DNA from 3 places in the Yersinia sp. SCPM-O-B-9106 (C-191) genome. Region 3 is predicted to be linked to each of the others. Evidence: predicted binding sites of a transcription regulator. Region 3 holds the regulator's gene; each other region holds the start of a gene.

Region 1 (10,713 bases), 650 kb from region 3:
TGCCGTCATTAATCTCGCGGGCGAGCCTATTGCTGAAAAACGTTGGACACCACAACAGAAAGAGATTTTGTGTCAAAGCCGTTGGCAGATAACCGAAAAACTGACGACATTAATTAAGGCTAGCAGTCAGCCGCCAGCCGTGTTTATTTCAGGATCTGCGGTCGGATTTTATGGCGATCAGGGGCAAGCGGTGGTCACCGAAGATGAAACACCGCAGAATGAATTTACCCATATGTTATGTGAACGTTGGGAAAACCTTGCTCGGGCAGCTGAAAGTAGTCACACAAGGGTTTGCCTGCTGCGTACCGGTATTGTGTTGGCCCCCCATGGCGGCGCGTTAGCAAAAATGGTGCCGCTATTACGCCTTGGTCTAGGAGGCCCGATCGGTGATGGTCGTCAATATCTGCCATGGATACATATTGATGACATGGTTCATGGTATTTATTATTTACTGACGACCAATGGACTTAACGGCCCATTCAATATGGTTTCCCCTTATCCGGTACATAATGAACAATTTATTGCCACTTTGGCTGAAGTGCTAGACCGCCCAGCGGTTATTCGCACCCCTGCGGCAGCTATTCGCTTGTTACTAGGAGAATCTGCAGCTTTGGTATTAGGTGGGCAGCGGGCGATACCTAAGCGCTTAGAAGAAGCCGGTTTTGCTTTCCGCTATTTTGAGTTAGAAGAAGCCCTGCGTAATGTCCTGAATAAACCAATCGCCTAATTGAATTAACGCGGGATAGATAAAATAACTATCCCGCCCAACCCTTATTTACTTCAATGCACCAGAAAGGAATTGCTGCAAACGAGGGCTTTTAGGGTTACCAAAAAGCTCGGCTGGCGGGCCTTCTTCTTCAATGACACCTTTGTGCAGGAAGATAACATGGCTGGAAACGTGACGGGCAAACTCCATTTCATGGGTCACCACCACCATGGTTTTCCCCTCTTCTGCAAGTTTTTGCATAATTCGCAAAACCTCACCAACCAATTCAGGATCCAATGCGGAGGTTGGCTCATCAAATAAGAGTACATCAGGCTCCATCGCCAATGCCCGGGCAATGGAAACACGTTGCTGCTGGCCTCCAGAAAGATGTACCGGATATTTAGCACGCGCGCGCTCATCAATCCCGACTTTATCCAAATAGCGAATCGCTCGCTCTTTAGCCACTGATTTACTTAACCCTAATACTTGAACAGGGGCTTCCATCACATTTTCCAACACCGTCATATGGCTCCATAAATTGAAATGCTGGAATACCATCGTCAGACGCGTGCGAAGTAATTGTAGCTCTTTCTTATCAAAAACTTTTAGTTGTCCGTCTTTATCGCGCACCAGTCGAATATCTTGATTATTGACACTGATCGACCCTTCGCTGGGTTTTTCCAGGAAGTTGATACAACGTAAAAAGGTACTTTTCCCCGATCCGGACGAACCAATAATAGAAATAACGTCCCCCGCTTTGGCTGAGAGTGAAACGCCTTTTAACACCTCATGTTCCCCATAATGCTTATGCAATTCGGTCACAGACAGTTTAGTTTCAGCTATTTTAGGTTTTAGTGTGTCAGTCATAGTTTTTAATGTGTCAGTCATAAAGTTCTCCGTACTTAATGCGATGCCTGAGGTTTTATATGTGCCAGCCAACGTTTCTCTGCTTGGCGGAACAGGCTAATTAGCGTAAAGGAGATAATCAGATAAAGTACGGCAGCAATACCAAAAGCATAAAACGGCTGATATGTCGCAGCGTTAATATCACGCGCTATTTTCAGTATATCTGGCACCGTGGCGGTAAAAGCCAACGCGGTAGAATGCAGCATTAAAATAACTTCATTACTATAGGCGGGTAAAGCAATACGCAGTGCGGAAGGTAAAATAATACAGCGATACATTTTAAAGCGTGAGAAACCATAGGCTCTGGCAGCCTCTATTTCGCCATGTGGCACCGAACGAATCGCGCCCGCGAAGATCTCCGTGGTATAAGCACAGGTATTGAGTGTTAGTGCCAAAATAGTGCAATTCAGCCCGCTGCGAAAAAAGGCATTAAGTAGATCGTTACCTCGGACTATCTCTAAGCTGTACATTCCAGAATAAAATATCAGTAATTGCACATATAATGGCGTACCACGAAAAATATAAGTAAAGATCCATACCGGTAAGCGAATCCAGCGCCGCTCGGCTACCCGAGCTACTGCCAACGGAATTGCCAGTAACCCACCCATCACGACAGAGCTAATTAATAGCCACAGGGTAACGGCCATGCCGGTAAATCGATAGCCATCACTCCAAAGCAGGGCTTGCCAATATTGATGTAGGATTTCTATCATAGTTCGGCCCTCTTCACTCCGTGGGAATAGCGCCGTTCCAACCACAGTAAAACACCATTCGAGATGGTGGTAAAAATCAGATAAACCACACCAGCCACCAATGCGAAGAAGAACGGCTGATAAGTACCTTTTCCTGCTAACTGTGTGGCTTTGACCACATCATTCAGCCCTAAAATAGAGACCAATGCCGTCGCCTTAAGGATCACTTGCCAGTTATTACCGATACCTGGTAGTGCGTAGCGCATCATGGCAGGGAACATAATTCTGCGGAAAATCTGGCTAGAGGATAAACCAAATGCTCTTGCTGCTTCAATTTGACCAGCCGGAACTGCCATATAAGCGCCACGGAAAGTTTCAGTGAAATAAGCTCCGTAGATAAAACCAAGGGTGATAATCCCAGCTGAAAGAGGATCAATATTAATTTGTTCGAAACCGAGAGATTCAGTAATGCTATTTAGGAATATCTGCAATCCGTAGAAAATCAGCAGCATTAAAACTAAATCAGGTACACCGCGGATCAGCGTGGTGTAACACTCAAATAAGCCTGATAAAAGGCGATTTGACGATAATTTCCCACCGGCACCTATTAAGCCGATAATCACTGACAGCAGCACTGAACACAGTGCCAACTCCAGCGTCACCAGCGCACCTTCAAATATCAGTTTGGAATATCCATCCAGCATCTGGGTTATCCTATTTTACTGAGTAAGGAGTCTGGTTAATGACTTTGAGTTCATAGCCCAATAACAACCCCTGCCCAAATTAGGGCAAGGGTTATTTCATCCAGCGGAATTAACCACCGTAAACATCAAAATCGAAATATTTTTTCGCGAGTTTATCGTAGGTGCCATCTTTGCGCATTTCTGCAAAGGCTTTATCCAATGCCGCTTTCAGTTCCACATCATCTTTACGCAATCCCATACCGGTACCGATGCCAAAGAATTGATCATTTTTGACTGACGGGCCAGCGAAAGCATAATCTTTACCTGCTTCTTGTTTGAGGAAACCTTCATTACCTGCGACTTCATCCTGGAAAGCGGCATCAATGCGGCCAGAACTCAAGTCTGAATAGATTAGATCCTGATTTTGATAGGCAACAACATCAATACCTTTTGGCTGCCACTCAGCATTGGCAAATGCTTCTTGAGTAGAACCTTGTAATACCCCAACACGCTTACCTTTCAAAGCAACCAAAGTGGGTTCAACTTTACTGCCTTTCGGGGCGATTAAACGGGCATTAGCCGCGAAAAGTTTGTCGGTGAAGGCAATCTCTTTTTGGCGTTTTTCAGTAATAGAGAGTGAAGAAATAATCGCATCAATTTTTTTAGCTTTCAGCGAGGGAATCAGCGCATCAAAATCACTTTCAACAAAAGTACATTTGGTATCAATACGGTTGCATAGCTCTTTTGCTATATCAATATCAAAACCTACCAATTCACCACTGGCATTTTTCGATTCAAAAGGAGCATACGTTGGGTCTGTACCAATTTTGATATCTTTAGGAATAGCAGCAAAAGCACTGCTGGCAGCAGCCAATGCTAATATTAAAGGCAGAACCAAAATCTTCTTATTCATACATAATCCTCAAATTGATTTTTGATGCCCAAAGTACGTTAGTTTTATCTACAACCCTTAGCGTCCCTAACAATAAGTTTCCATAAATCGATGTGCAGTAATCGTGCCAGTAATTATCAGGAGAGAAAGCTGATTCCATCACTGCTTTATTGGCATAAAAACCACTCAGTATGGGCATAGGGTCGTAGACAAAAACTGAATACGCAATCTATGCAACTGTGCACATTCTGAAACAGCATTATTGTGGTGCATAATGCGCCCCATTTCAGTGCGATGTTGCACAAATGTATCAATTTAGGGAGAAATGTTAATTGGCACCTTGCCAGCGAATGAATAGATCTTTAGGTAGCTCGATATCAAATTGATCAATAACCCGGTTAACGGTCTGATCAATAATATCTTCGATGGTTTCCGGACGGTGATAAAACGCAGGCATCGGCGGCATAATGACCGCGCCCAATTCAGCAGCCTGTACCATCAGCCGCAGATGGCCTAAATGCAGGGGGGTTTCACGCACACACAACACCAGTGGGCGGCGCTCTTTCAGTATAACATCAGCTGCGCGAGTCAATAAACCATCGGTATAACTATGGGCAATACCAGATAACGTTTTGATTGAACAAGGTAAAATAACCATGCCACTGGTCTTGAATGACCCCGATGAGATACATGCGGCGATATCACGAGAATCGTGTACTACATCCGCAAACGCCTGCACATCCTTAACACTAAGCTCCGTTTCAAGCGCTAGCGTCTGGCGCGCCGCATTGCTGAGAATCAAGTGAGTTTCCACGCCCTCGACCTGTTGCAACACCTGTAACAGGCGAACACCATAAATGGCGCCGCTGGCACCACTGATGCCAATAATAAGTCGTTTCATGGAAAACCACCTCACACTAAAGCCGCTTAATAATTATGTGCAGCATAACCGAATAAGGCCAAACTTTGCCGCATCAGGTACTGATTAGCAAGTTATGGCACTAAGCTATCTTACATAAAAAAAGGTGCACCGCGCTTGAACGCTGGTTGCACCTTTTTGATTCACACTCTGTTTTTCCGCTACGGCAACATATTCTCTGCCATAAACTGGCGTAACTTAGGGTGTTAACCCTCGTTATGCATTTCCAGGTTTTCCGCTTCGTTATGATTACGCAATGCTTGCGCATCATCGTTGCGTAACGACTCCAGATATTCCAGATAGCTTTGATCCACATCTTTAGTGACGTAAACGCCATTAAAGACTGAGCACTCAAACTGAGTGATATCTGGGTTATCTTCGCGTACAGCCTCGATAAGGTCAGTAAGATCTTGGAAAATCAGTGCATCTGCGCCAATTAGCTGGCGAATCTCGTCGACTTCACGACCATGTGCGATTAACTCATTGGCACTTGGCATATCGATACCATACACATTCGGGAAACGAATCTCCGGGGCGGCAGAGGCGAAATACACTTTACTTGCCCCAGCTTCACGCGCCATTTCGACAATTTGTTCCGATGTGGTACCGCGCACAATCGAGTCATCCACCAATAATACATTCTTACCACGAAATTCTGCGCGGTTAGCATTCAGTTTACGGCGCACTGATTTACGGCGTTCCTGTTGGCCCGGCATGATAAAGGTACGGCCAACATAACGGTTTTTCACAAACCCCTGGCGGTACGGTTTATCCAGAATTCGGGCGATTTCCAGCGCGATATCACAGGAAGTTTCCGGGATAGGAATGACAACATCGATATCCAGGTCTTCCCACTGTTTGGCAATTTTTGCACCTAATTTCTGCCCCATGCGCACACGCGCACTGTAAACAGAAATTTTATCCATAAAGGAGTCTGGGCGGGCAAAATAAACATACTCAAACAAGCACGGATTGTATTTTGGATTTTCCGCACACTGGCGGGTGAACAACTGGCCTTTTTCGGTGATATACACTGCTTCGCCCGGTGCCACATCACGCAAAAATTCGAAACCAAGGGTATCCAGCGCCACACTTTCAGAAGCGACCATATATTCATTACGGCCATCAGCAAGAGTCCGTCTGCCAATAACCAGTGGACGAATACCGTTAGGATCACGGAAAGCAACCATACCGTGGCCGATAATCATCGCGACACAAGCATAGGCACCACGAATCAACTGATGCGTAGCAGCAACAGCGGCAAAAATGTTGTCAGACTCCAACGGATAGTGCTGGAAACGGTCCAATTCACTGGCAAAAATATTCAGCAGAATTTCTGAGTCAGAAGTGGTATTCACATGACGGCGAGAAACTTCGAATAATTTTTTTCTCAACTGGTGAGCGTTAGTCAGATTACCGTTATGAGCCAAAGTGATGCCAAACGGTGAGTTAACATAGAAAGGCTGAGCCTCGGAAGCACTGGAACTGCCTGCCGTTGGGTAACGAACATGACCAATCCCCATGTTCCCCTGTAAGCGCAGCATATGCCGGGTTTCAAATACATCCTTCACCAAGCCGTTCGCTTTACGCAGCCGGAACCCATTATGGGCATCAATGGTAACGATGCCCGCAGCATCCTGGCCTCGGTGCTGAAGCACCGTCAGCGCATCATAAATCGACTGGTTTACCGGTGCAAAACCGGCGATACCGACAATACCGCACATGTTGTCTTTTCCTCATAAGCCGCTCCGAATCGGTAATTGATTCGGTAAGAAACTCGACGTGCTCTGCAGATAGTCAAAAAACCACCTGATGATATAACTGAACTGCGGGATTAATTGCGACTGCTTCCAGTCAACACTCTGTGAGAAACCGGTAAACGTGTCCAGAAAGAACAACATGGCAGAGACAATCAGAACGCCTCTCAGCGCCCCAAAACAGATCCCCAGCACTCTGTCAGTTCCTGATAATCCCGTACGTTCAACCAGCGAACTAATCACATAGTTAACAATAGCCCCGACGATCAATGTCGCGATGAACAAAATGCCGATAGCAATTCCGTTGCGAACCACTTCGTCCTCAAAACGAGTGAAGTAGACAGCAAGGTAAGTGTAAAAATGACTGGCAACAAAAAACGCACATCCCCATGTAACAAGTGACAATGCTTCACGGACAAAACCCCGGATTAAGCTGACTAAAGCAGAAAATCCGATAATCCCTATAATGACGTAATCAATCCAGACCATGACTATTCCAATGACGAAATCGCCGCTGCATCCTGTTCGCGGCGAATTCTAACAGAAAAAGAAAACGTTTGCGTAGAGGAATTATGACCGGCGACAAATTAAAGTGCGGCGATTTTAAAAACAACAATCACCGCACAAACTTAGCGTTAAAAACCCTGAACACCCTGATGTTTTAACCTTTCTTCAAACTTTAGCGCCCCGTGCCATAAGGCTTAACCTGCCCATTCAGACCACTTAATGAATTAAGTTCTGGCAAGGCCGATTGTAGCTTTTGCTTTGACGCATCCGGCCCCACGAAGACGCGGGTAATCTGGCCCTGAACCGGCGTTGCTGGCACTGTAAATGCCCGATGGCCTGACAAGCGCAGTGTCGCAACAATTTCATTCACTTTGGCCGCATTTTTCAATGCCCCCAGTTGGACAACATAAGCCTGCCCTACGGGTGCTTTTTCTTCCGTGGCCGGTTTGCTTTCCGGCTGAGTTTCCGGTTTAACCTCAGGTTTTGGCTTAACTTCCTGCGGTTTTTTCTCGACTGGAACTGGCTTACTTTCGACTGGTTTAACCTCAGCCGGTTTTTTCTCGACCGGTTTCACTTCAACCGGCTTACTTTGTAGCGGTGGCGGTGCCACGATAGTCGGTTCAGACGGCAAATTACCGGCATCATTAGCGGCCTGAGAGGCGGAATCATCTTTAGGGACTTCCACAGCTTGCGCTGCGCCTTCCGGCGGCGCAATAGGTAGAGGCTGATTGATCGGCGGAACCGCATCAATCTCCTGGCTATCACCGGGTTTTGGCACTAATGGAATGGCAGCAAACTCATCCTCATAATGCTTCTTTTTACCATCCAGCAACCCCGGCAGCACAATCACGCCCAAAGCCACCAAAATTATGGTCCCAACTAAACGGTTCTGGAACTTACTTGCCACTCACTCGCCCCTCAATGCTTTATCAATTCAAGCTGTTACAAATTCAACGCTGCCATGACGTGAGCAACTGTATGGAAAGAGCCACAGACAATGACCACATCCTGTGGTTCTGCATCCTGCATAGCTTGTCGCCAGGCAGTTTCGACATCACTAAACTGGCGTGATTGTGCCAAATACTCGGCTAATTGCTCCGCACTGGCTCCACGCGGCCCTTCCAGCGGCGCGCAGTACCATTCATCAACTTGCTCAGATAAGCATGCCAACGTACCACCAATATCTTTATCCGATAACATCCCGACTACCGCGCGCACTTTGCCCTGTTTGGGCAATTTAGCCAGTTTATCAGTCAAATAACGTGCTGCGTGCGGATTATGAGCCACGTCCAAAATCAACAGTGGCTGCTCACTGACTATCTGAAAACGCCCAGGTAAACTGGCGGCCTGCAACCCCTGGCGAATCACCTCTTCGCTCAATGACAATCCGGAATAATGCAATACTGCCAGCGCAGTCGCAGCATTGGCTAGCGGCACATTCGGCAACGGTAACTCGCTCCATTGGTGACCATCGCAGTGCCATTTCCAGCTTTTTTCTTGCTGACTGAATTGCCAAGCGATATCCCGCTGATACAAGTACGCACCGAGTTTTGCAGCAACATCTGCAATAGACTGTGGCATATCAGGTTCGCCTACCACCGCGGGTTTACCCGCACGGAATACACCGGCTTTTTCCCGGCCAATACTGTCACGATCAAACCCCAGCCAGTCAGTATGGTCTATTGCAATGCTGGTGATGGCGGCAACATCCGAATCAACAATATTAGTTGCATCCAAACGCCCACCTAAGCCCACTTCGAGAATGACCACATCAAGCTTAGCCTGCTTAAACAGTTGCAATGCAGATAAGGTACCGAACTCGAAGTAAGTCAATGATATATCTTGGCGCCCGGCTTCAATTTTGGCAAAAGAATGGCTATGTTCGGCCTCAGATGGCTCTTGCCCCTGAATACGAACGCGCTCGGTATAACGCAGAAGATGGGGTGAGCTATATACCCCGACCCGCAGGCCCGCTGCCAGTAAAATGGATTCCAAGGTACAGCAGGTGGTGCCTTTGCCATTAGTACCGGCAACGGTAAATACTTTAGGGGCAGGTTTAAGCAAATCCAGACGCTCAGCAACCTGTTTAACACGCTCCAGCCCCAGCTCGATTGGCTGAGAATGCAAACGTTCAAGATAGTAAAGCCACGCGGCCAAAGGCGACGTGGCTTGGGGAATTTGATTGTTGTCCATGAGTCCCACCACTGACCTTTATAGCCATCCTACTTCAAGCTGCATGTGCGTTGGCTGCTTTCATTCACCCGAATCATTGACTGGTGTCAATTCATCGAGATTCTGAGCCTCTCATGAGACTCACCCTGCGAGCCGGCGTAAGCGATATTCAGCATGGTTTACAACCAAGTTGTCACTCAATTGCCGCCATCCTGCAACTCGAATTATTTTGGGTAAATATTTTCTTTTTTAAAGCGATAAAGCTCAAGCAACGATAATGCACAATAATCGGGCACCACCTTATCAGGGTGATGCCCGTTCAGTTAATCAGGCATCAGCCTGATTATTAGTCACCGCTGCATCAGCCTTGGCTTCAACCACGCTTGGCTGCGGCTGATGAGTCAATTTCGACAAGATGCTGGCTAGCGTCTGACGCATAACCGGACGGCGAACTATCATGTCGATAGCGCCTTTTTCAATTAAAAATTCACTGCGTTGGAAACCCGGTGGCAGTTTTTCACGAACAGTTTGTTCGATAACCCGAGGGCCAGCAAAACCGATCAATGCTTTCGGTTCAGCAATATTGATATCACCCAACATCGCCAGACTAGCGGAAACACCGCCCATGGTCGGGTCAGTCAGCACTGATATATATGGCAAACCGCGCTCTTGCATTTTCGCCAGAGCAGCACTGGTTTTTGCCATCTGCATCAGAGACATCAATGCTTCCTGCATACGGGCACCGCCACTGGAAGAGAAACACACCAGTGGACAATTATCTTCCAGCGCTTTTTCTACTGCGCGAACAAAGCGAGCACCTACTACTGACGCCATTGAACCGCCCATAAAGGCAAATTCAAATGAAACCGCCACAATAGGCATCCCTTGCAAGGTTCCTTTCATAGCAACCAAAGCATCTTTCTCGCCTGTCTCTTTTTGTGCAGCAGAGAGGCGATCTTTATACTTTTTGGAATCCCTGAATTTCAGGATATCCTTCGGCTCCAGTTCGCTACCCAATTCGACTTCACTGCCAGCATCCAACAGCATATGTAACCGCGCGCGGGCGGACATTCGCATGTGGTGATCACACTTAGGACACACTTCCAGATTGCGCTCTAACTCGGCACGATAAAGTACCTGACCGCAACTGTCGCATTTTGTCCACACCCCTTCAGGAATACTCGCTTTACGGGTTTGTGTGATATTGCTTTTGTTAAGAATTCGTTCAATCCAGCTCATCGATGACCTTTCTGTTTGAACCTGGCTATTGCCAGTCCGCTGTGCGTGCTTTAACCATCTTCCTGAAAAAAACCAATAAAAATACCCATGTTATAGGCCGGTACAACGTAGCTGTAACCAAGGCACTAAACTGGCACTAAACTCGGATTATCCACAGGAACAGACCATAAATGTTACTCATTAAACCATATTGGCTCGACAGTGTAGATAAAAAACTGGTCGAACCCACGGCTCAGGTAA
Region 2 (10,713 bases), 2.0 Mb from region 3:
GTTGTTCATTAGCGCTTAGAGCTAATGATGGGCGGCGGACATCGTTTTTATTAAAAGTCGCATTCCCGGCATTCAACATTAATGAGCCAGACCACACTCCCCACTGATGATTTTTGGCGAGCAGTAAATTACCCCCCGCTGCATCCAGTGATGTAATTTGGAATGGGAAGTCTGGGCTAATATCAATCAACAAGTTACGGTTAGCACTTAACTTGCTGATATACACCTCAGACAACCAGTTTGGCAGTGTTTGCTGCCATTGCTGCTTCCAGTCAGTGGGGAGGGTATAAACCAGAGCCACCAGTGTCAGCTCATCGAGTTGTAGGCGGTGGGTATCCCGCGCCCAGCTCCCCTGAGTTCTTAATAGACCATCTTGCCAACGAGTGGAGAACTGATTAATGGCTACTCCTGCTGGCGATAGTGCTAATGTCGCGATAGGGTCAATCAGATGAATATTACCTTTAATAATGTCACCGGCATTAAGGGATAATTCCCCATCATCACTTTGCCAGTCACCTTGCTTAAACGTGATATTTTTAAGAGTGAGATCTAAATCATTAAACGCCCAGTTTTTTCCTTCAACCCGCGCATCAATTAAATCAAGGCGCTTTAGCGTAATAGGCGGAAGTTGTAAAAAGGTCTTCCAGATATCTTCTAATGCTGCCGAGGTTTGCAGGCGAATATTACTCAAGCGCAAGCGATCGACTAGCCAACTTCCGTCAGCGGATTGGCTGGCATTACCCGTCAGTTCCCCTTGCGCGATATCAGCCCCGAAATTATTCAAAGTAAGAGTGTTTTTCTGTATTGAACCTTGCAGATACAGTTTTTCAGCAGTAATGCCATTGATGGTCAAAGAACCCGCGCTGAACTGAAATTGGGCATTTTCGCCCAAACTATTACCGGGTAGTGGCTGCCAAGGGATCAGCCCGCCATTGACTTGTTGCCCAACCACTTTCCACTGACCAGCCGCATTTTGCGGCTCAATAGTGGTATTCAGCGCCATATTGGTCAGCCGCAAAGTATCAGCCTGCAAAGGTAGCGGTGATGTGCTGTTATTGAGGGTTAAACTACCATTTTGCAAATTAAGGCTGAGAAAATGGCGAGGCTCGGTCAGTTGTTGCCAGCCCAGACCAAATACGGCCTGCTGAGCAATAAGAAATGGAGGTTGCTTGGCCCGCCCTAGCGTGACATCAGTAAAGCTGATTTGCCCAGGTTGTGACCATGAGTGGTCTATTTTCCCCAGAGAGAGGCGATATTCACTGTTATCACTGACCCAACGGCTTAACCAACCAGCAGCCCAGCTAGTTTGAAGCAGTACATAGCACAGCACTATAGACAGTACTAATAGCAGTAATAACGTTAGCAGCACTTTCCCGAGAAATTTCATCCGGTATTTCCACGCCAGTCTGTATACGGAACTCTGTTTATGCCGCAAATTGTTCATTAGCTCAATAGACAATCAGTTATCGGGGCATAAAAAAATGGCCGGTGTCTTTTCCGACCGGCCATTTCAGTGACGTATTAGCGTAAAGATTATTTTTCTTCTGGGAAGAGTAAGTTAAGTACGATGGCAGTAATACCGCCAGCGGCAATTCCGGAAGAAAGCAGAGTTTTGATCCAGTCAGGTGCAAATTGCAGAATCAGTGGTTGCTGTGCCACACCCATACCGACCGCCAATGACAACGCCATAATCATAATCGCACGGCGGTTAAGGGTTTCGCGAGAGACGATCCGCACACCGGAAGCGGCAATCGTGCCGAACATGACGAGAGTTGCGCCGCCCAGCACGGGTTCTGGAATATGCTGCACAAACCCAGCCACCGCAGGGAATAGGCCCAGAACAATCAGCATCAGTGCAACCACAAAACCGACATAGCGGCTGGCAACCCCGGTCAACTGGATAACTCCATTGTTTTGGCCAAAGCAGGAGTTCGGGAAAGTGTTAAACACGGCGGAAAGCATGGAGTTCAAACCATTTGCTAATACACCGCCCTTGAGGCGCTTCATGTACAGCGGGCCGCGAACCGGTTGCTCTGATACATCTGAGGTTGCGGTGATATCCCCGATGGTCTCAAGTGAGGTCACCATGAAGATAAGCATCAGCGGTACCAGCAGGTTCCAGTCAAAAGACAAACCATAGTACAGCGGCGTTGGGATGGTAATCAGGGCGGTGTCTACCACTGGGCGGCTTTCAGGCAACATACCTAGCGCCCACGCCAACAGATAACCCACTGCCATGGCGATAACCAAAGAGGCCACTCGTAGATACGGATTGCGCTGGCGGTTCAGTAAAATAATGACTAACAGCACGGAGCCGGCTAATAAGAGATTTTTAGGTGAGCCAAAAGTATGGTCGCTCATCGCACCATAACCGCCACCAATAGATGTCAGCCCAACTTGAATCAATGACAGGCCGATAATCATCACCACAATACCGGATACCAGAGGGGTGATAATGCGGCGCGCCAGATGCAAGAAACGGGAAAGTATAATTTCGGTACAGGACGCAACCATCAAGGTACCGAACAAGGCCGCCATCATGGTCGGGATATCAGCCCCACCATTTTTCAGCGCCAAACCGCCCATAATCAGCGGAGAAACAAAGTTAAAACTGGTGCCCTGAATGGATAACAGGCCAGAGCCCACCGGCCCCCAAGTTTTAATTTGCAGCAGCGACGCCAGGCCGGAGGCAAACAGTGACATGCTGATAATGCGCTGGGTATCTTCCGCTGGCAGCCCTAGCGCCTGACAAATTAGCAGGCCGGGGGTTATCACCGCGACAAACATAGCCAATAAATGTTGGCATGCGGCAAACAAAGTTTGGGTGAGTGGCGGGCGGTCTTCTAAACGATAAATGAGTTCGCTGGGGCGAGTTGTTGTTTGCTGCGGTGCATCAAGTTCGGCGGATTGCGTAGACATGGAGTGGCATTCCCGGATCGGCAAAGAGGGCATTTTAATGATCTGCCTCACAAAAGCAATCGGTTGCGCTGTGTTTTCTTAAATATTCTTGTTTGCCGCTAGTTCATGTTTTTCTTTTACTAAACTTGTAATCGAGAGGATTTTTTTTTCTAATCCTCTTCTTACTGCTTTGGCGTTTATTAAGGAACTGTCTAACGTCATATTTTTATTCGATATTTTAATCGCATGGAGTACCAAGATGTTTCATCTCGATACCTACGGCACGCTAGTCGCGGCCTGTCTGGTTTTATTGTTAGGCCGAAAACTCGTACAAACAGTCCCTTTTCTAAAAAAGTACACTATTCCAGAACCTGTTGCCGGTGGCCTGCTGGTGGCTTTCATGATGCTGCTGATGCAAAAGACCCTCGGTTGGGAAATCAGTTTTGATATGTCGCTGAAAGACCCCTTGATGCTGGCATTCTTTGCAACAATTGGCCTGAATGCTAACTTGGCGAGTTTACGCGCCGGTGGCAAGGCCTTGAGTGTGTTTGTCTTTGTGGTCGTTGGTTTGCTACTGATGCAGAACGCAATTGGCATCGCTCTCGCGAAGCTGATGGGTTTAGATCCGCTCATGGGCTTATTGGCTGGCTCAATTACATTATCCGGTGGGCACGGTACCGGCGCAGCATGGAGCAAAGTGTTTGTTGAACGCTATGGCTTTGAAAATGCAACTGAAGTGGCCATGGCTTGTGCAACATTTGGCCTTGTTTTGGGCGGGTTGATTGGTGGCCCAGTGGCTCGCTATCTGGTCAAACACTCTTCCACACCAGATGGCACCCCAGAGGACAGCGAAGTACCCTCCGCTTTTGAAAAGCCTTCGGCGGGCCGCATGATAACTTCATTGGTCTTGGTCGAAACCATCGCCATGATTGCGATTTGCCTGATGGCTGGCCAAGTGATTTCTAGTGCGTTACAGGGCACGATGTTTGAATTACCGACCTTCGTCTGCGTGTTATTCATCGGAGTTATTCTCAGTAACACACTCGCGGTAATCGGCTTCTATAAAGTCTTTGATCGCGCGGTTTCGGTGTTGGGGAATGTCAGTTTGTCACTGTTCCTGGCAATGGCCTTGATGAGCCTGAAACTGTGGGAACTGGCTTCACTGGCATTGCCGATGTTGGTTATCTTGTCGGTACAAGCATTGGCGATGGCGCTGTACGCTATCTTTGTTACTTATCGGTTGATGGGTAAAAACTATGATGCGGCCGTGTTAGCGGCGGGCCATTGTGGTTTTGGTTTAGGTGCGACACCGACGGCCATTGCGAATATGCAGGCCATTACTGACCGTTTCGGTCCATCACATTTAGCTTTCTTGGTGGTGCCGATGGTCGGTGCGTTCTTTATTGATATCGTCAATGTGATCGTGATTAAGCTTTATCTGTTGCTGCCAATCTTCCCGGCGGTAGTGGGATAATTCTGTTGTAAGAATAGTCTTAAGGGGCGGACAAAACCGCCCCTTAATCATCAAGCATTGGTATAACGCGTTCGCTCTGGTAGCCAGCGTTCTATTAATGCCTGTGCATGTTCGGGATATTGTTGATGTAGGTGACGAGCCACTCTTTGCACTTCTGGAATCATGGCCTGATCGCGCAGTAAATCAGCCACTTTAAACTCGGCACTGCCGGTTTGGCGCGTCCCTAATAATTCGCCGGGGCCGCGAATCTCTAAATCCCGCTGGGCGATAACAAAACCGTCATTACTGTCGCGCAGCACTTGCAAACGCATCTGAGCCGTTTTACTCAGCGGTGTTTTATACAGCAGAACACAGTGTGAAGCGACGGCCCCACGGCCCACGCGGCCACGTAACTGGTGCAATTGCGCTAACCCTAACCGCTCCGGATTATCGATAATCATCAAACTGGCATTCGGTACATCAACCCCAACTTCAATCACGGTGGTAGCAACCAGTAATTGTAATTCACCTTGTTTGAAAGCCAGCATAACTGCTTGTTTTTCTGGCCCTTTCATCCGGCCATGTACCAAACCGACTTTAATCTCCGGCAAGGCAATTTTCAGCTCCTCGCAGGTAACTTCAGCGGCTTGGGCTTCCAGCAGCTCAGATTCTTCAATCAAGGTGCAGACCCAATAAGCTTGTCGGCCCTCTTCCAAACAGGCATTTTTAACCCGTTGAATCACATCACTGCGGCGAGTATCTGGAATCGCCACTGTCGTGACTGGGGTTCTGCCAGGGGGCAGTTCGTCAATGACCGAGGTATCGAGATCAGCATAGGCCGTCATAGCCAGCGTTCGGGGAATGGGGGTTGCTGTCATAATCAACTGGTGTGGATGGAAGCCTTGCTCCTCACCCTTTTCCCATAACGCGAGCCGCTGGTGAACACCAAAACGATGCTGCTCATCAATAATAACTAGTGCTAATCCAGAAAACTGCACTTGCTCCTGAAACATGGCGTGAGTACCCACGACCATGGCGACCTGACCACTGGCGACAGCTTCTTGTTGTGCCAGCCGTGCTTTGCCTTTTTGTTTCCCAGCCAGCCAGCCTACTTGTAAACCTAACGGTTCCAGCCATTGGCGGAAAGTATTGGCATGCTGTTCAGCCAATAACTCAGTGGGAGCCATCAACGCGACCTGCTTACCATGGGCAATAGCACGCAGTGCGGCCAGTGCGGCAACCAGTGTTTTTCCCGAGCCAACGTCCCCTTGAATCAGCCGCATCATCGGGAAATTATGTGTCATATCTTGCTCGATTTCCGCCACAACCCGCTGTTGGGCTTGGGTTGGCGTGAAAGGCAGTGCCGCAAGAAAACGTTGTTTAAGTTGTTCTTCGGGCAATAAGGATAGCGCCCGATAACTTTGTGCTCCCGCCCTGACCGCCAGCATGCTGAGGTTATGGGCCAGCAGTTCTTCCATTATCAGCCGCCGCTGAGCAGGATGCTTGCCTTGTTCTAACTCGGCTAGTTGAATGTCTGCTGGTGGACGATGCAAAGTATGAATCGCTTCTGGCAGGCTGATCAGCGAGCGGCTTAATTCAATCGGCAACAATTCAGCAATGACGCTGGAATCCAGCATCGCCAGAGCTTGATCAATAAGTTTACGCAAAGTTGCCTGACGAATACCTTCCGTTGTGGGGTAAACGGGGGTCAATGATTCTTGTAATTCAACACCGATATTTTCGCCATGCACCCGATATTCTGGGTGAATGATTTCAGGGCCAGTATTTCCCCGTTTAGCCTCACCATAGGCAATTACATGCTTACCCGGCGATAAGCTGTTTTTCATTGCGGCATTAAAATTGAAAAAGCGCAGGGTGAGCACACCGCTACCGTCGCTGATTTGGCAGGTCATCATGCGGCGGCGGCCAAAACTGATATCAGAGCGGAGAACTTCACCTTCAACAGTGACGGAAAGGCCGGGCAACAGATCGCCAATTCGGTATAGTCGTGTGCGATCTTCGTAACGTAGCGGAAGGTGAAGCAGCAGGTCTTGAATGGTTTCCAGACCCATCTTAGCCAGTTTTCCGGCCTGACTCGCGCCAACACCGGAAAGTGTACTGAGGGGTACGGCATCCAGTAGGCGGCCTTTCATTTAAGACTCCGTGGATTGCATGGCTGACCACCATTGCACATCAGCGATAACCTGGCCTTGCTCATCAATATGAGGCCGGGGAAGCCCTTTGCGTTTAGCCACTTGCGCCAGCACCGGGTAGCCACCTTCAAATAATAGCCGCTGTTGCTCATCTTCTGACAAAACACTTTGTGTTCGGTGATACATGCCGGCATTTTGCCGCTGCCGCTGGGCTTCATATAAAATGAGTGCTGAAGCGACTGATACATTCAGGGATTGCACCATTCCGATCATCGGAATAATGATGTCTTTATCAGCCATTGCCAAAGCTTCTTTAGATATCCCCGTTTTTTCCTGCCCCATTAAAATACAGGTTGGACGAGTATAATCAATTTCACGAAAATCAACTGCTTTATCAGATAGATGCGTCGCAAGTATTTGCATACCTTGCGATTTTAAATGAGTTATAGCATCGGTAATATCAGAGTGTGTTTTTACCTGAACCCAGCTGTTGCTACCGGCAGCCGAAGAGAGCCGCGTGTACATTTCAGGGGTAGGCCAAATCGCGTGAATCTGATGAATGCCGACGGCATCAGCAGTGCGAATAATCGCGGAGACATTATGAGGTTTATGTACTTGCTCCAGACAAACCGTCAAATCCGGCTGCCTGGTAGCAAGCATTTCACAAATCCGCGCATAGCGTTGAGGATTCATAGGCGTTAATTACGGTTACGGCTGACTTTGACCACATCTGGCATGATACGAATCTTACGCATAATGTTAGCCAGATGGACTCGGTCACGAGTAGTCAGGCGAATAAAGGCGCTGTATACCCGGCCATCTTTCTCTTCAGTATTCAGGCTTTGAATATTTGATTCGGCCGCATTAATTGCCGCAGTCAGATTTGCCAAGGCACCTTGCTGGTTGAACATATCGACTTTAATTTCAGCAATAAATTCTTGTTCAGTCTCTTGGTCCCATTCAACCGCCATAAACTTCTCTGGCTCTTTTTGGTAGCCACGGATATTACGGCAGGACTCATGATGGATAACCAAACCTTTGCCGGGGCTGATATGGGCGATAATTGGGTCACCCGGAATTGGGCGGCAGCACTTGGCAAAGGTAATCAGGACGCCATCGGCACCTTTAATTGCCAGGTTACGGGTACCAGAAGTTGCCAGCGTGGACGGGTCACCCAAGAGGTTTTTCGCCACCACCACACTCATTGCATTACCCAGCCCAATCTCCGCCAGCAAATCATCCAGCGTTGCTAACTTCATACGATCCAATTCATGTTTGATATTTTCTTCAGAAATATCAGACAGTTTTCGGCCATTTCCTAAAGCATGATTCAGTAATCGGCGACCAAGGCTTACCGATTCATCACGTTTAAGGTTTTTCAGCAATTGACGAATTTTGGCGCGAGCTTTCGAGCTGACAACAAAATTCAGCCAAGCGGCATTTGGTCGCGCACCCGGAGCGGTAATTATCTCAACAGTTTGGCCACTGCTGAGTGACTGAGAAAGTGGATAGGGCTGACGATCAACGCGCGCGCCAACACAAGCATGGCCAATATCAGTATGCACGGCATAAGCAAAATCGACAGGTGTTGCACCGGCAGGCAATTCAACAATGCGCCCTTCCGGGGTGAAAACGTAAATCTCATCAGGGAACAAATCAGATTTTACGCTTTCAATAAATTCAAATGAGCTGCCCGCGCTTTGCTGTAATTCCAGCAAGCTTTGCATCCAGCGCTGAGCGCGGATCTGTGCGGTGGTGCCGGACTCACCTTGCTCTTTATAAGCCCAGTGTGCTGCAACCCCCATTTCGGCCATCTGATCCATATCTTCAGTACGGATTTGTACCTCTACCGGAACTCCATGAGGGCCGATTAATGAGGTATGCAACGATTGATAGCCGTTAGCCTTAGGAATAGCAATATAGTCTTTTACTCGGCCAGGGCGGGGTTTATACAGGCTATGAGCTTGCCCCAGCACGCGATAGCAAGTATCGACTTCTTTAACGATAACCCGAAAAGCATAGATATCCATGATGGAGTGAAAACGCTGCTCCTTCAGGTTCATCTTGCAATAGATTGAGTAGAGATGCTTTTCTCGACCACTGACGCGGCAAGGTATCCCAGCTTCCGTCAGACGCCCTTCAATTTCCGCCAAGATTTTTTGGATCATTTCTTTGCGGTTACCACGTGCGGCTTTCACCACTTCTTTAATCACGCGGTAGCGATTGGGATAAAGCGCTTCAAAACCCAGCTCTTCCAGCTCGGTTTTTAAATGGTGAATACCCAACCGGTGAGCCAGTGGGCTATATATTTCAAGGGTTTCGCGGGCAATACGGCGACGTTTATCCGGGCGCAAAGAGCCCAGCGTTCGCATGTTATGGGTGCGGTCAGCCAGTTTGATCAAAATGACGCGGATATCCTGCACCATCGCCATGATCATTTTGCGGAAGTTCTCCGCCTGGGCTTCTTTCTTATCGCGGAAGTTCAGTTTATCGAGTTTAGAAACGCCCTCGACCAGCTCGGCTACGCTTTTCCCAAACAACTGCTCCATATCTTGATAGGTAGCAGGGGTATCTTCAATGACGTCATGTAACAGCGCCGCCATTAAGGTTTCGTAATCGAGCCGCATCTCCGCAAGAATACAGGCCACAGCAACCGGGTGAGTTATATAGGGCTCACCACTGGAGCGTGTCTGACCCTCGTGAGCATCACGTGCGACAAGGTATGCCTGTTTGAGGCGCTTAATCTGCTCCTCTGGCAGGTAACGTAGAATCAGCAGATTCAGGCTTTCAAACAGGTACAAAGTAGACTCGCTGTCTAATTAACGACGACCTTCAGCAATCGCGGTTACCGCTTGGATCTCTGCGGCTTCCTGCTCTTGCTGTTCTTGGCGTTCACGTACATCGAGAATCTGATTTGTAATCAGGCCTTCTTCGATTTCGCGCAGCGCAATCACAGTAACTTTATCGTTTTCTTCTGGAACCAGTGCGTCTTTACCGCCGGACTGGATTTGACGTGCCCGACGAGCAGCGACCAACACCAGGTCAAAACGGTTACCAATTTTCTCTACAGCGTCTTGAACAGTTACGCGTGCCATAATTCTGCTACTCCACAGGTGACGAAATGACTGGGCATGATACTGAAACTCTGTTCAGTCTGCCAATAATTTGGTGATTAAAGCGTCATGCCGCTGTTTCTGGCGGCCTAAACGCAGTCGTTCAGCGCGAATAATGGTTTTCAGATCAGACAATGCCAGATTGAAATCATCATTCACGATTAAATAATCATATTCTGCGTAGTGGGTCATCTCCGCGACAGCTTGCGCCATTCGCTTTGCAATAACCTCCTCGCTATCCTGCCCACGGCCACGCAAGCGGCGATCCAATTCTTCTTTGGATGGAGGCAAAATAAAAATACTGCGCGCGGTCGGCATTTTTGCGCGAATTTGCTGCGCGCCTTGCCAGTCGATATCTAAAAACACGTCGACACCGGTTGCGAGAATCTGCTCAATCGCCAGACGTGAGGTGCCATAGTAATTTTCAAAAACTTTGGCATGCTCAAGAAAAGCATCGTCATCAATCATTTGGCAAAATTCTTCCTTAGAAACAAAGAAGTAATGTTCGCCGTGATTTTCCCCTGGACGTATATCACGTGTGGTATGAGAAACAGAAACCTGCGTGTCGTACAAAGGTTGTGTTTTTAACAAAGCCTGAATCAGACTTGATTTCCCTGCCCCACTAGGTGCAGAAACTATGTATAGCGTGCCTTGAACCATGATGACGTTTCAGTTGATTAGGTTGATATGTAGAAAGCAGAAGTGTGAATCTCCGCACAGTATACACGGCTGTAACGCGTCATGCAGCGTTACAACACATTTCACCTCAATGTTTCGCCCATAAACAGCACGTTTTTATGATTTTGCGGGGAGCATTGCGTAATTTCAGCTTGTTGCAGCAAGTGCAAAAGTATTATTCGGTCACTTACGCATTTAAGTTTTTTCCCCTTCGACGGACGAGCCATTTCAGGTTTTACTGCCCGCCAGCAAAGGGAGGTACTGATGAATGCGCAAAAAATTGAAAATACTAAGCCTACTGATTCTTGGTTTTATAAATTGGGGGGCCAGAGCGGAGTCTGTGTGCCCTGAATGGTCAGAAGAAAGAATGTCAGGCGAAATTAATCTTTTGGAGAAGCAGCTCTTTCAGTGGGATTTG
Region 3 (10,713 bases):
CTGGTTTGGTTTTGGATAATCCCTCACACTGATTTCGCAGCACTTGGAAAAATAGATAACCGGGCGCGCCCCACATAATGGCATGCAGGAAACCAACCGCTTTGTCGGCCAGCACCGGGTCAATATTGTGCATCTGTCTAATGACGTGGTCGCTGTTATAGATGACCACCATAATTAACACGGAGACACAGGAAGCCAGCCAAAACCCTTGTCTGACCTGGTGAGCAATCTGATTGCGCCGCCCTGAGCCGTTAAGTTGGGCGACCGTCGGGGTCAGCGCCAATAATAACCCGTGACCGAATAAAATAGCCGGTAACCAGATAGAAGTCCCAACAGCAACGGCCGCCATATCGGTCGCACTGACAGAACCGGCCATAATAGTATCAACCACGCCCATGGCTGTTTGGGACAATTGCGCAATAACAACAGGAATAGCGAGAGCTAATAAGCTACGCGCTTCGACAATATACTTCTGCACGTATACACCTTTTTCTACCCGTCGTCTTTCAAGATGCAAGGGGGTTGGCTGCCCTCATTACTCGGCCCTTTCATGGGCCAGGCCTCTTCGAGGCCGCTGCTAGCAGCGTTCAAATCTGCTCCCGACAGATTTGTTACTCGGTTGCCGCCTACCTGCATCTCGAAGTTACTTGGGTATAACCTAGTTATGATGTCAATAACGACTATTTATCGCGCATGAGCGATAAATAAAATAGCGGAAAAACTTTGGAGCATAAAAAGTATAAAAGATTGTACCTTCTCACCGTGCTTAAGCAATCCTTGTCATTAAATATACCCGTCATACTTTAAGCTGCATGTGCGTTGGCTACGCTGAATAACCCGAATCACTTACCTGTGTAAACTCATCGGGATGAATGAGCCTCATCCTTGAGGCTCACCCTGCGGGCTAGCATAAATAATGCTGTTCAAATCGGTTCCCGACCAGATTTGTCACTCACTTGCCGCCTGCCTGCAACTCGAATTATTTAGGCTATATCAACTGAATATCAACGAAATAACTTCAATAGTAATTTTTAGTCTAAGTGGTTTGGTTTTCTTTATCTTCTGAGGCAGAATCACGGCAAAGAAATTTTCTCTCTAGATAAGAGGCATGGCGTATGTTTACCGGTATTGTTCAAGGCACCGCGCCCGTGGTAGCCATCGACGAAAAATCCAACTTCCGTACTCATGTGGTTGAAATGCCCACTGAAATGTTGCCTGAGTTAGCCTTGGGGGCTTCTGTGGCCCATAATGGCTGCTGTTTAACAGTGACCGAAGTTAATGGAAATCGGGTCAGTTTCGATTTAATGAAGGAAACCCTGCGTATCACCAATTTGGGTGATATTAAGGTCGGTGATGTGGTTAATTTGGAACGCGCGGCTAAATTCAGCGATGAAATTGGTGGGCATCTTATGTCCGGGCATATTATGTGTACCGCCGAAATAACTAAAATATATACATCAGAAAATAACCGTCAGATCTGGTTTCGACTGCCCAGCGACGATTTAATGAAATATGTATTACATAAAGGTTTTATCGGTATTGATGGCATTAGCCTGACTATCGGTGAAGTCGTAAGCAATCGTTTTTGTGTGCATTTGATCCCAGAGACACTGGCGCGCACCACATTAGGTAAAAAGCGTTTGGGGCATAGAGTGAATATCGAGATAGACCCACAGACGCAGGCGGTGGTGGATACCGTTGAGCGGGTATTAGCGCAACGCGATATTGCACAGCTGTCTGCAGCGGCAGCTGATAAAGCTATCCGGGGATAGGATACTAAAAGAGTAGGGGGCTGATGAGCCCCCACCTTGACAGCGTTTTTAGAGACTAACGCGCCACTCGAATACCGCCTTCTACGCCATTTGGACTGAATAATACCTGCCACAATTGAATGTCTCTGGCGCGGAATGCACCCGCACAAGCATTCAGATAATAGCTAAACATCCGTTCAAATCGCGGTGAGTAATTCTCCGCTAAATTCGGCCATGCGGCTTGGAAGCGTTCATACCATGCCATCAGTGTTCGGTCGTAATCTGCCCCGAAATTATGCCAGTCTTCCATGATGAAATAAGGTTCGCTGGCTTGGGCTATATGTTGTACTGACGGTAGACAACCATTAGGGAAAATATACTTATCAATCCACGGGTCAACGCTCAGGTCAGTACGATTAGCGCCAATGGTGTGCAGTAAAAATAACCCATCAGGCTTCAGATTTCGGTTAGCCACCTCAAAGTAGGTGCGATAATTTTTGGGGCCGACATGCTCGAACATTCCTACAGAGACGATGCGGTCAAATTGTTCATCCAGGTCGCGATAATCTTGCAGCAAAATAGTGACATCCAAACCTTCACAACGTTTTTGGGCCAATTTTTGCTGTTCAGCCGAGATGGTCACGCCGGAGACGGACACCCCGAAATGACGTGCAGCATAAGCAGCAAGCCCGCCCCAGCCACAACCAATATCGAGCAAGGTCATGCCGGGCGCTAATTGCAGTTTCTCACAAATCATCTGCAATTTGTTTTCCTGCGCTTGCTCAAGTGTTGTGGCGTCTTTCCAATAAGCGCAAGAATATTGCATATTGGGGTCGAGCATGAGGCTAAACAGGTCATTGCCCAGATCGTAATGTTCTTTACCGACAATCCAGGCTCTTTTCTTTGATTGCAAGTTGATTATACGCGCAGCAGCAATGCGTAAAGTATCTTTGAAATGGTGTGGAAGTTGTTTTTCCAGACCCGCTCTGAGAACGCGTTGGAAGAAAATATCCAGACGGTCACATTCCCACCAGCCATCCATATAACTCTCACCTAATGCCAAAGATCCTTCTTGTAATACCCGTTTGAAGAAGTTCGGGTTATTAACTTGAATGTCGAAAGGGCGTGAGCCATTGATTTCAATATCAGCCCGATTCAGCATTTCTTGTATAATGCGAAACCACGGATTTTCTTGAATACTTTGGTCTTCAATACAGGATGAACTCATAGCTTCTCCATCACTTTCTTCTGACTTATGACGCGCGATAAAATTTATATACGCGGGTACATACCAATAAAGTTGGTGTCTGGTATCCATTACGGACAGAGGAAGATTAAGAAGAAACCCTAATGACACTTTGGTTTAGGGCAACTCATCCATAAGAGGAAATGTGACGCAATCCACGCGCACAGAAAATGCTTAAGATAATGCTTTTTTTAAATGGTAATCTAATCAGTTCGATTGAGTATAGGCTGGCCGGAGCGCTTTCTCAATAATAAATCGCGTCCGGCCTGCATGTTCTTTAGTGACTATTTTTATTGGAGATTATGACTCCGCGTAATTATAGTCATCATTATTAGTATGGCTTTTTTCATTTTTCATCGCGTAGCAATGAATGCCATAACCTAATATGGCTAAAGCGACCGTCGATAGCATCACCGTGACTGTTGCCAGTAAAGGTTGGCTGATAAAGAGCGAAACTATCATGCTGGCAATAAAACACAAACCCAACTGAAGTGTGTTTTGTAGCGCTGCCGCTTTGCCAGTATTCGCCGGAAAGGGCATTAATGCATTCGCTACGATAATAGGGTAGCAGGCACCATTCACCAGCGCCATTATGCAAAACGGAATAAGTAAGGTCACCAGTGTTGGTGTCGTCAATGTGGCGATCAGATAGAGCGCAATCATACTGAAGGCATAACCGGCCAACAGCCACGGCAGTAGAGTGTTGCCTTTAATTCGACTCAATGCACTGCGACAAGCAAAACCCCCTAGCAGAAAGGCTAATGTTTGTGGAACATAACTCAAACCAATGGCATTCGGGCTATATCCCATATCACCTAAAATAAAAGGCGAGCCGGTTAACCAGGCGAAAAAACCGGCGCTGCATGCAGCAAACATCATTACGTTGCCGCTAAATACCGGAGATTTCAGCAATTGCCAGAAACTAATGGCACTTTTGCTTTTAAGCCCGTCATCCGAGGCCCCTTTTTTCCGTTCCTTAAGCAGTGCGGTCGGGATCAGCAGTAGCAATGTAATCGCCAATAAAACGACAAAAATTGACCGCCAACTGAAGTGGTTTAATAGCCACGCACCTAATAAAGGGGCTAGCGCAGGGGATAACGCCACTAAAGGCATTATGGTCGCAAACACCCGATTGACTTTGCTACTGTGGTATCTATCTACCACCAATGCTTGCCAGCTCACGGCTGCAGAACAGACTCCCACCGCCTGAATAAAACGCAGAACCAATAACTGTGCCGCTGTTTCAACCCATAAAATCCCCAAACAGCCGATGGCAAATAAACCCAACCCGACTAATAGCACAGGTTTACGGCCTAACTTATCGGAAACAGGCCCCCAGATAAGTTGAGCGATAGCGAAACCAGCGAGAAAGATACTGAGGCTGGCACTGATGGAGCCGGCAGAGGTGCGCAGCTCTTGTTGCATAGCGCCAAAGGCAGGCAAATACATGTCGGTGGCCAGGTACCCCAACATGCTCAAACCGGCCAGGTAGAACATGAAACTAGAAGTCGTTTTCATTTTTTGTGTCTCATTATAATTTTGCAGGCAAAACTCTTATCATGGAAATTCCATTGCGGGGGGCATTCTAGCGGCGAGCTATTCTGTTGTGAAACGGTAATATTTGCGCCATGCTATCAAAAAAATTGATAGTAAATATTCAGTCTAAGGGAAGTGCAGAATCATGTGGTCAGAATATTCATTGGATGTGGTCGATGCAGTTGCCCGCACCGGGAGTTTCAGCGCTGCTGCTCAAGAATTGCACCGCGTCCCGTCAGCGGTAAGTTATACCGTGCGCCAGTTGGAGGAATGGCTGGCCGTGCCGTTATTTGTACGGCGTCACCGGGATGTAGAATTGACGGAAGCGGGCAGGGTTTTTATCAAAGAAGCCCGAGATGTTATCAAAAAAATGAATGGCACGCGGCGACAGTGCCAGCAAGTGGCGAATGGGTGGCGTGGGCAACTCAATATCGTGATCGATAAAATCGTCAAACCTCAGCGGAGTCGCCGCTTAGTATTGGATTTTTATCGCCATTTTCCTGATATCGAACTGCGGGTACGCTATGAGGTATTTAATGGTGTCTGGGATGCACTGGCGGATGGCCAAGCTGAAATGGCCATTGGGGCGACTCGCGCCATTCCGGTTGGCGGGCGGTTTATCTTCCGCGACATGGGCTTTTTGACTTGGCATTGTGTGGTGAGCGTCAATCACCCCTTAGCCCACTTAACCGGTTCCCTTATTGATGACCAATTGCGGCCTTATCCCTCACTCTGTTTGGAGGATACCGCGCGAAATCTGCCGAAACGAGACACCTGGACCTTGGATAACCAACAGCGTTTAGTGGCACCCGATTGGGCGACGGGAATAGATTGCCTGTGTGCAGGATTATGTGTCGGAATGGTGCCCGCGCATATGGTGTCGCCCTTGATTGAACAAGGGAAACTGGTGGTATTAACCTTGGCCGAGCCACTTCCTGATAGCCCGTGTTGTTTGACGTGGGAGCAGAATAATCATTCGCCAGCTTTAGCATGGATGCTGGCGTATTTAGGTGACAGTGTCACACTTAATAATGAATGGCTAAAAGATGATAATGCCGTGATTGAGGACTGAACGCACAGCGTTAGCTGCCGGTAACATGAGGGCTACCGGCAGGTGAAGATTAACGGCGGTAATCGCGGTAGGGGCCATCAGCAACAGAGCGGCGCTCGACCAGCTTAGGGTGTACTTCAATCGTTTGTGGGTCTTCGCGTTTACTGACAATTCTGTCGAGCAACATGGCAAAAGCGGTTTCACCTAATCTCTCTTTTGGCTGATGAATAGTGGTTAGCGCCGGTGAGAAATACCGCGCATTGCGCACATTATCATAGCCGATCACCGAAATATCTTGTGGCACCCGCAGGCCCAATTCATCCGCCGCGCATATTGCCCCCATCGCCATAATATCGCCGCCACAGAATACGGCGGTCGGGCGGTGTTTTTGCGTCAGAATTTGGTGCATAGCTTTATAACCGGATTCTGGCTCAAAATCCCCCTGAACCACCCATTCGTCACGTAGCGGGATATTGGCCTCTTCCAGTGCTTTCAGGAAGCCCTGATGGCGACCACCACCGGTATTCCGTGATAACTGACCGGGAATAGCACCGATATCACGATGACCGCGCTCAATAAGATAACGGCCAGCTAAATAGCCACCTTCGAATGCATTATCAATAATCGAGTCAGTAAAATCGCCACGGGCGGTACCCCAGTCCATCACCACCATTGGAATATTGCGATAATCTTCTAACATCCCCAGCAATTGTTCAGGGTATTCAGAACACATCACCAATAATCCATCGACACGCTTTTGCGCCAGCATGGATAGATAGGCTTTTTGTTTATCAAGATTATTATGAGAGTTACATAAAATCAGGGTGTAACCTTTGCTATAACAACTATTTTCAACCGCTTCGATCACCTCAGCAAAATAGGGTGCTTCACTGGATGTTGCCAACAAACCAATTGATTTAGTGTGATTAACTTTCAAGCTGCGGGCCACAGCACTGGGCGAATAATGCAGCTCTTTAATGGCCGCCCACACAGCGGCTTTGGTATTTTCGGCGACGAAACGAGTTTTATTGATAACGTGCGAAACGGTGGTGGTGGACACACCCGCGTGTTTGGCCACATCTTTAATCGTTGCCATAAAAAGAATGACTCCTAAGCTCACCTGTTACAGCAGGTAAGTATTATGTTAATCGTTTGCCCGTATGACTCGAACACCGCTCAGACAGAAACACGATAGTAGGCTGGTAAGTTGAATCAGCAGGCTGTCTGAGAGGTTTTATTGGACGTTATGAGTCGGCATACAGTTATGAACTGCGAATTTTGGCTGATCTGGAGGAAAAGTGAAAGCGTTAATCAATGTTATAAAGTGCGTAATGAGCACAAGATTTTTTTTCTTAACTGTGGGAAAATGATTTAACGCACTAATTGTGTGCCTTTACCTTACTATACTTGAAGTATGACGAGTATAAAGATTAACCGGCTGAGGAGTTTTTATGGATACCAATCTGAAAATGTCGCTGATTACGACTGTTGGTGCGCTGGCAATGATTATTGTTTTTAGCTTCGTGGCGGTAATGAATTAATTAAACCGCTTGCCGGTATGAAGCCATTAGTAGGGCGGTTAACCCGCCCTTAATTATTTCTACTGATAATAACCACGTGTGTATCTTTCTGTTTGCGCGGTATCAGGCTAAATTTTTCTCAACGAAAGACCAATTCACTAAAGCCCAGAAGTTCTCCAGATATTTTGGTCGCGCATTACGATAATCAATATAGTAAGCGTGCTCCCATACATCCACCGTCAGCAGTGGTTTATCCGCAGTCGTCAGCGGTGTTGCCGCATTTGAGGTACTGACAATCGCCAGTGTGCCATCCGCTTTTTTGACCAGCCACGTCCAGCCTGCGCCAAAGTTTTTCACTGCCGCATCAGTAAATTGTGCTTTAAATTCAGCGAAAGAACCAAAGGATTGATTAATGGCATCGGCAACTTTGCCAGTAGGTTCGCCGCCACCATTTGGTGATAAACAGTGCCAGTAAAAGGTGTGGTTCCAGACTTGGGCTGCATTATTAAAGACACCGCCACTGGAGGTTTTAATAATCTCTTCCAAGGATTTACCCGCAAACTCAGTATCCTTAATCAGATTATTGAGGTTGACCACATAAGTGTTGTGGTGCTTGCCGTAATGGTACTCCAGCGTTTCTGCAGAAATGTGCGGTTCCAGTGCATTTTGTGCATAAGGTAATGCCGGTAATTCAAAAGACATCGCTCTCTCCTTTCGGGGTTGCTCAGGGTGTTTGCTCCTCAAATCCGATCTTTCGCAGTCGCTAAGATAGGGTGAGGGGCGGTTAAAATCGTAATTGTTGTATTTTTGTTGTGGGTATTAATCTTAACAACTTTCAACAGAAATGACAGAGATAACCATATCGTTTGATGGGGTATTGCGTAAAAACCATGCACTGATGTTATTCGATTAAGGGGAGTGATGATTGGGTTATTGGCACCCGATAGCGTTACCGGGTTCGATATTAGTGAATGGTTTTTATTAGCGAATAGATTCTGATTAGCGAATAGTTTTGGGTGTTACGACGCGGCGAGCGCCAACATAATGATCTTGCCAGTAGTCATTATCTAGCATGCTAATACGAATGTCTTCACCCGTACGCGGCGACTGAATAAATTTGCCGTTGCCTAAATAAACACCGACATGATCAGCAACACCACGATTAGCTATATTAAAGAAGACTAAATCCCCACTTTCTAATTCAGCGCGCTTAACCGGCGCAGCATCGCGTAAATGATACATTTCATTCGCTGTACGCGGCATTTTTATTCTGATGACATCTTTATAGGCGTAATAAATAAGCCCGCTGCAATCAAAACCTGTATTAGGGGAGGTACCGCCCCAGCGATAAGGTTTACCGACTTGCTTCATCAGTTTACTCATCGCAGTCTGTTTGGCGTGCTGGTAGCGTTTTTTATGTGCAGGGCTGAGCTTTATCTTATTATTTGCCGCTAATTCGGCATCCGCTTTACCTTGGGCTTTATTTCGGTGGCGGCCATAAGCGACTTTCTCTGTTTTACTCACCGCCGCTTTTTTATTGGCTGCGGTTTTAATCTGTGGTTTTTTAGTTGCGATTGTTTTACTCGGAATTGTTTTACTGCTGCTTGATTTTTTTCCTGTAGTTTTAGTGACTTCCGGTGTTTTCTTCTTAATGGCTTTGCTGGCAGTAGCCGCTGTTTTCTTTTTATCGTTATTGGCGATTGTTTTATTTGTGACATTTTTACTGGCGGTTTTATTGCTGGTCACTTTGGCTTTTTTAGTTGTTTTATCGGCTTTACGTTTTTTACGGTCATCAGAGTTGGCCTGACTGATTTGGCCTTTCTTTTGCTCAGCCGAGACGTGAGCCTGCGGCGAAGCATGCGCAAGGTTTAGAAATAGCTGGGTAAACAGCAGCACAAACAGCGTAAGAATTAAACGCATAATAACGCTACCAACCTTGGCCCTGAAATGAATACGAAGAGTCACAGTATTGCTGAAACTCAGGATATAAAAAAGCAGAGAGCGACAGGATTTGAATCGATATTGTGAGAAAACATTAATGGCGTCGCAATCGTCGCTTTTTCACCCGGTAAATGGCCTTAAATCAACCATATGTCAACGGGTTAGCTGCCCGGTACTTCTGGTATCCCACGATGAAGATAATAATGAAGTCATGGGATCAAAAATGTTATTCTGAATGCACATATTTGTAGCTGACAATATAACCATTTGCTGACAGAGTAAAGCCCCTGCAAAAGATGGCGTTTTATTCCAGTAGTGACAGTCGCTACAATAGACAGGACGCAATAATAAAATAGCCCTAATGGTTAGGTTCTAAGTATTGTAGCCACGAAATGGCTTGAGGAAGCAAGAAATGACGACGATTGATAAAATTCAGCGCCAGATAGCAGAAAACCCAATCCTGCTTTACATGAAAGGCTCGCCTAAGCTGCCAAACTGCGGTTTCTCGGCTCAGGCGGTACAGGCGCTATCCGCGTGTGGCGAACGTTTTGCTTATGTTGATATTTTGCAAAATCCTGACATCCGTGCTGAGTTGCCAAAATATGCTAACTGGCCAACCTTCCCACAACTTTGGGTTGACGGCGAATTGGTCGGCGGTTGTGACATCCTGATGGAAATGTATCAGCGTGGCGAACTGCAACAACTGCTGAAAGAAACGGCAGATAAATACCGTACTGAAGAAGAAAAACCCGCAGCAGAGTAATATGCTGGCAGGTCAGTATAAAAAACAAAAGGTGGCTTGCTGGCCACCTTTTTTAATGGGTCAATGTCTATTTTTTGCTGGAACCCTATTGCTCGGATTCGCCCGCAGGTACCGGCCAGCCACCGAGTTTCTTCCAACGATTGACTAACTCACAGAATAATTTTGCCGTTTGCATTGTATCGTACAAAGCAGAGTGTGCCTGGCTGCTATCAAACGGAATACCTGCCGTCAGGCAAGCTTTTGCCAATACGGTTTGCCCCAGAACCAACCCACTGAGCGCTGCGGTATCGAAGGTGGCAAAGGGGTGGAACGGGTTGCGCTTCAAGCTAGCGCGTTCAGCCGCCGCCATCACAAAGCTGTGATCAAAGTGGGCATTATGCGCGACGATAATGGCGCGGTTGCAGCCTTTATCTTTCAATCCCTTACGAACGGCTTTGAAAATGGCGTGTAAAGCATCATGTTCACTGACCGCACCCCGTAATGGATTGGTGGGGTCTATCCCATTAAATGCCAGCGCTTCCGGTTGCAAATTGGCACCCTCGAACGGCTCTACATGAAAATGGAGCGTTTCATCAGGCAACAGCCAGCCATCCTTGTTCATTTGCAAGGTGACGGCGGCAATTTCGAGTAATGCGTCGGTTTGAGCATTAAAACCGGCGGTTTCCACATCAATTACTACGGGGTAATACCCACGAAAACGGCCACTCAGGGCGTTAAGGTCACTTTTATCTGCCATCAGTTTCTTATCTTCAACGAATTCAGCACGCATTATGTCAAATTTTGGCGTGGGATGCAGGGGGATATCGCGATGAGAAAAAAGGCACCTTGTTGGTGCCCTCTGGTTAATCAGTTTCCGAGGCCGTGTCCAGCACTCTTATTCTCGATTAACTCGATTTTGTAACCGT

What was found. Region 3 encodes PurR, which represses purine synthesis genes. Its sites were predicted from a motif close to CANGCAAACGTTTGCNTG; they were not measured.
Region 1: the regulator PurR is predicted to act here: its motif matches at 7,102-7,119, upstream of cvpA (colicin V production protein).
Region 2: the regulator PurR is predicted to act here: its motif matches at 2,972-2,989, upstream of gltS (sodium/glutamate symporter).

What each region holds. Positions count from the first base shown of each region.
Region 1 covers NZ_CP110791.1:2,962,197-2,972,909, forward strand. The annotation lists gene OP863_RS13505 (TIGR01777 family oxidoreductase) at 1-727, shown strand, start outside; gene hisP (histidine ABC transporter ATP-binding protein HisP) at 776-1,573, opposite strand; gene OP863_RS13515 (ABC transporter permease) at 1,609-2,325, opposite strand; gene OP863_RS13520 (histidine ABC transporter permease HisQ) at 2,322-3,008, opposite strand; gene argT (lysine/arginine/ornithine ABC transporter substrate-binding protein ArgT) at 3,118-3,900, opposite strand; gene OP863_RS13530 (UbiX family flavin prenyltransferase) at 4,208-4,780, opposite strand; gene purF (amidophosphoribosyltransferase) at 5,005-6,522, opposite strand; gene cvpA (colicin V production protein) at 6,535-7,044, opposite strand; gene dedD (cell division protein DedD) at 7,235-7,969, opposite strand; gene folC (bifunctional tetrahydrofolate synthase/dihydrofolate synthase) at 8,005-9,255, opposite strand; gene accD (acetyl-CoA carboxylase, carboxyltransferase subunit beta) at 9,562-10,473, opposite strand.
Region 2 covers NZ_CP110791.1:4,319,349-4,330,061, reverse strand. The annotation lists gene OP863_RS19545 (AsmA family protein) at 1-1,387, opposite strand, end outside; gene OP863_RS19540 (uracil-xanthine permease family protein) at 1,534-2,919, opposite strand; gene gltS (sodium/glutamate symporter) at 3,158-4,372, shown strand; gene recG (ATP-dependent DNA helicase RecG) at 4,423-6,504, opposite strand; gene trmH (tRNA (guanosine(18)-2'-O)-methyltransferase TrmH) at 6,505-7,197, opposite strand; gene spoT (bifunctional GTP diphosphokinase/guanosine-3',5'-bis pyrophosphate 3'-pyrophosphohydrolase) at 7,203-9,305, opposite strand; gene rpoZ (DNA-directed RNA polymerase subunit omega) at 9,324-9,599, opposite strand; gene gmk (guanylate kinase) at 9,654-10,277, opposite strand; gene ligB (NAD-dependent DNA ligase LigB) at 10,564-10,713, shown strand, end outside.
Region 3 covers NZ_CP110791.1:2,314,511-2,325,223, reverse strand. The annotation lists gene OP863_RS10670 (MATE family efflux transporter) at 1-478, opposite strand, end outside; gene OP863_RS10665 (riboflavin synthase) at 1,116-1,772, shown strand; gene cfa (cyclopropane fatty acyl phospholipid synthase) at 1,828-2,979, opposite strand; gene punC (purine nucleoside transporter PunC) at 3,298-4,515, opposite strand; gene punR (DNA-binding transcriptional activator PunR) at 4,679-5,605, shown strand; gene purR (HTH-type transcriptional repressor PurR) at 5,655-6,680, opposite strand; gene OP863_RS10640 (YnhF family membrane protein) at 7,036-7,125, shown strand; gene sodB (superoxide dismutase [Fe]) at 7,228-7,806, opposite strand; gene OP863_RS10630 (C40 family peptidase) at 8,104-9,024, opposite strand; gene OP863_RS10625 (Grx4 family monothiol glutaredoxin) at 9,458-9,808, shown strand; gene rnt (ribonuclease T) at 9,894-10,544, opposite strand; gene gloA (lactoylglutathione lyase) at 10,655-10,713, opposite strand, start outside.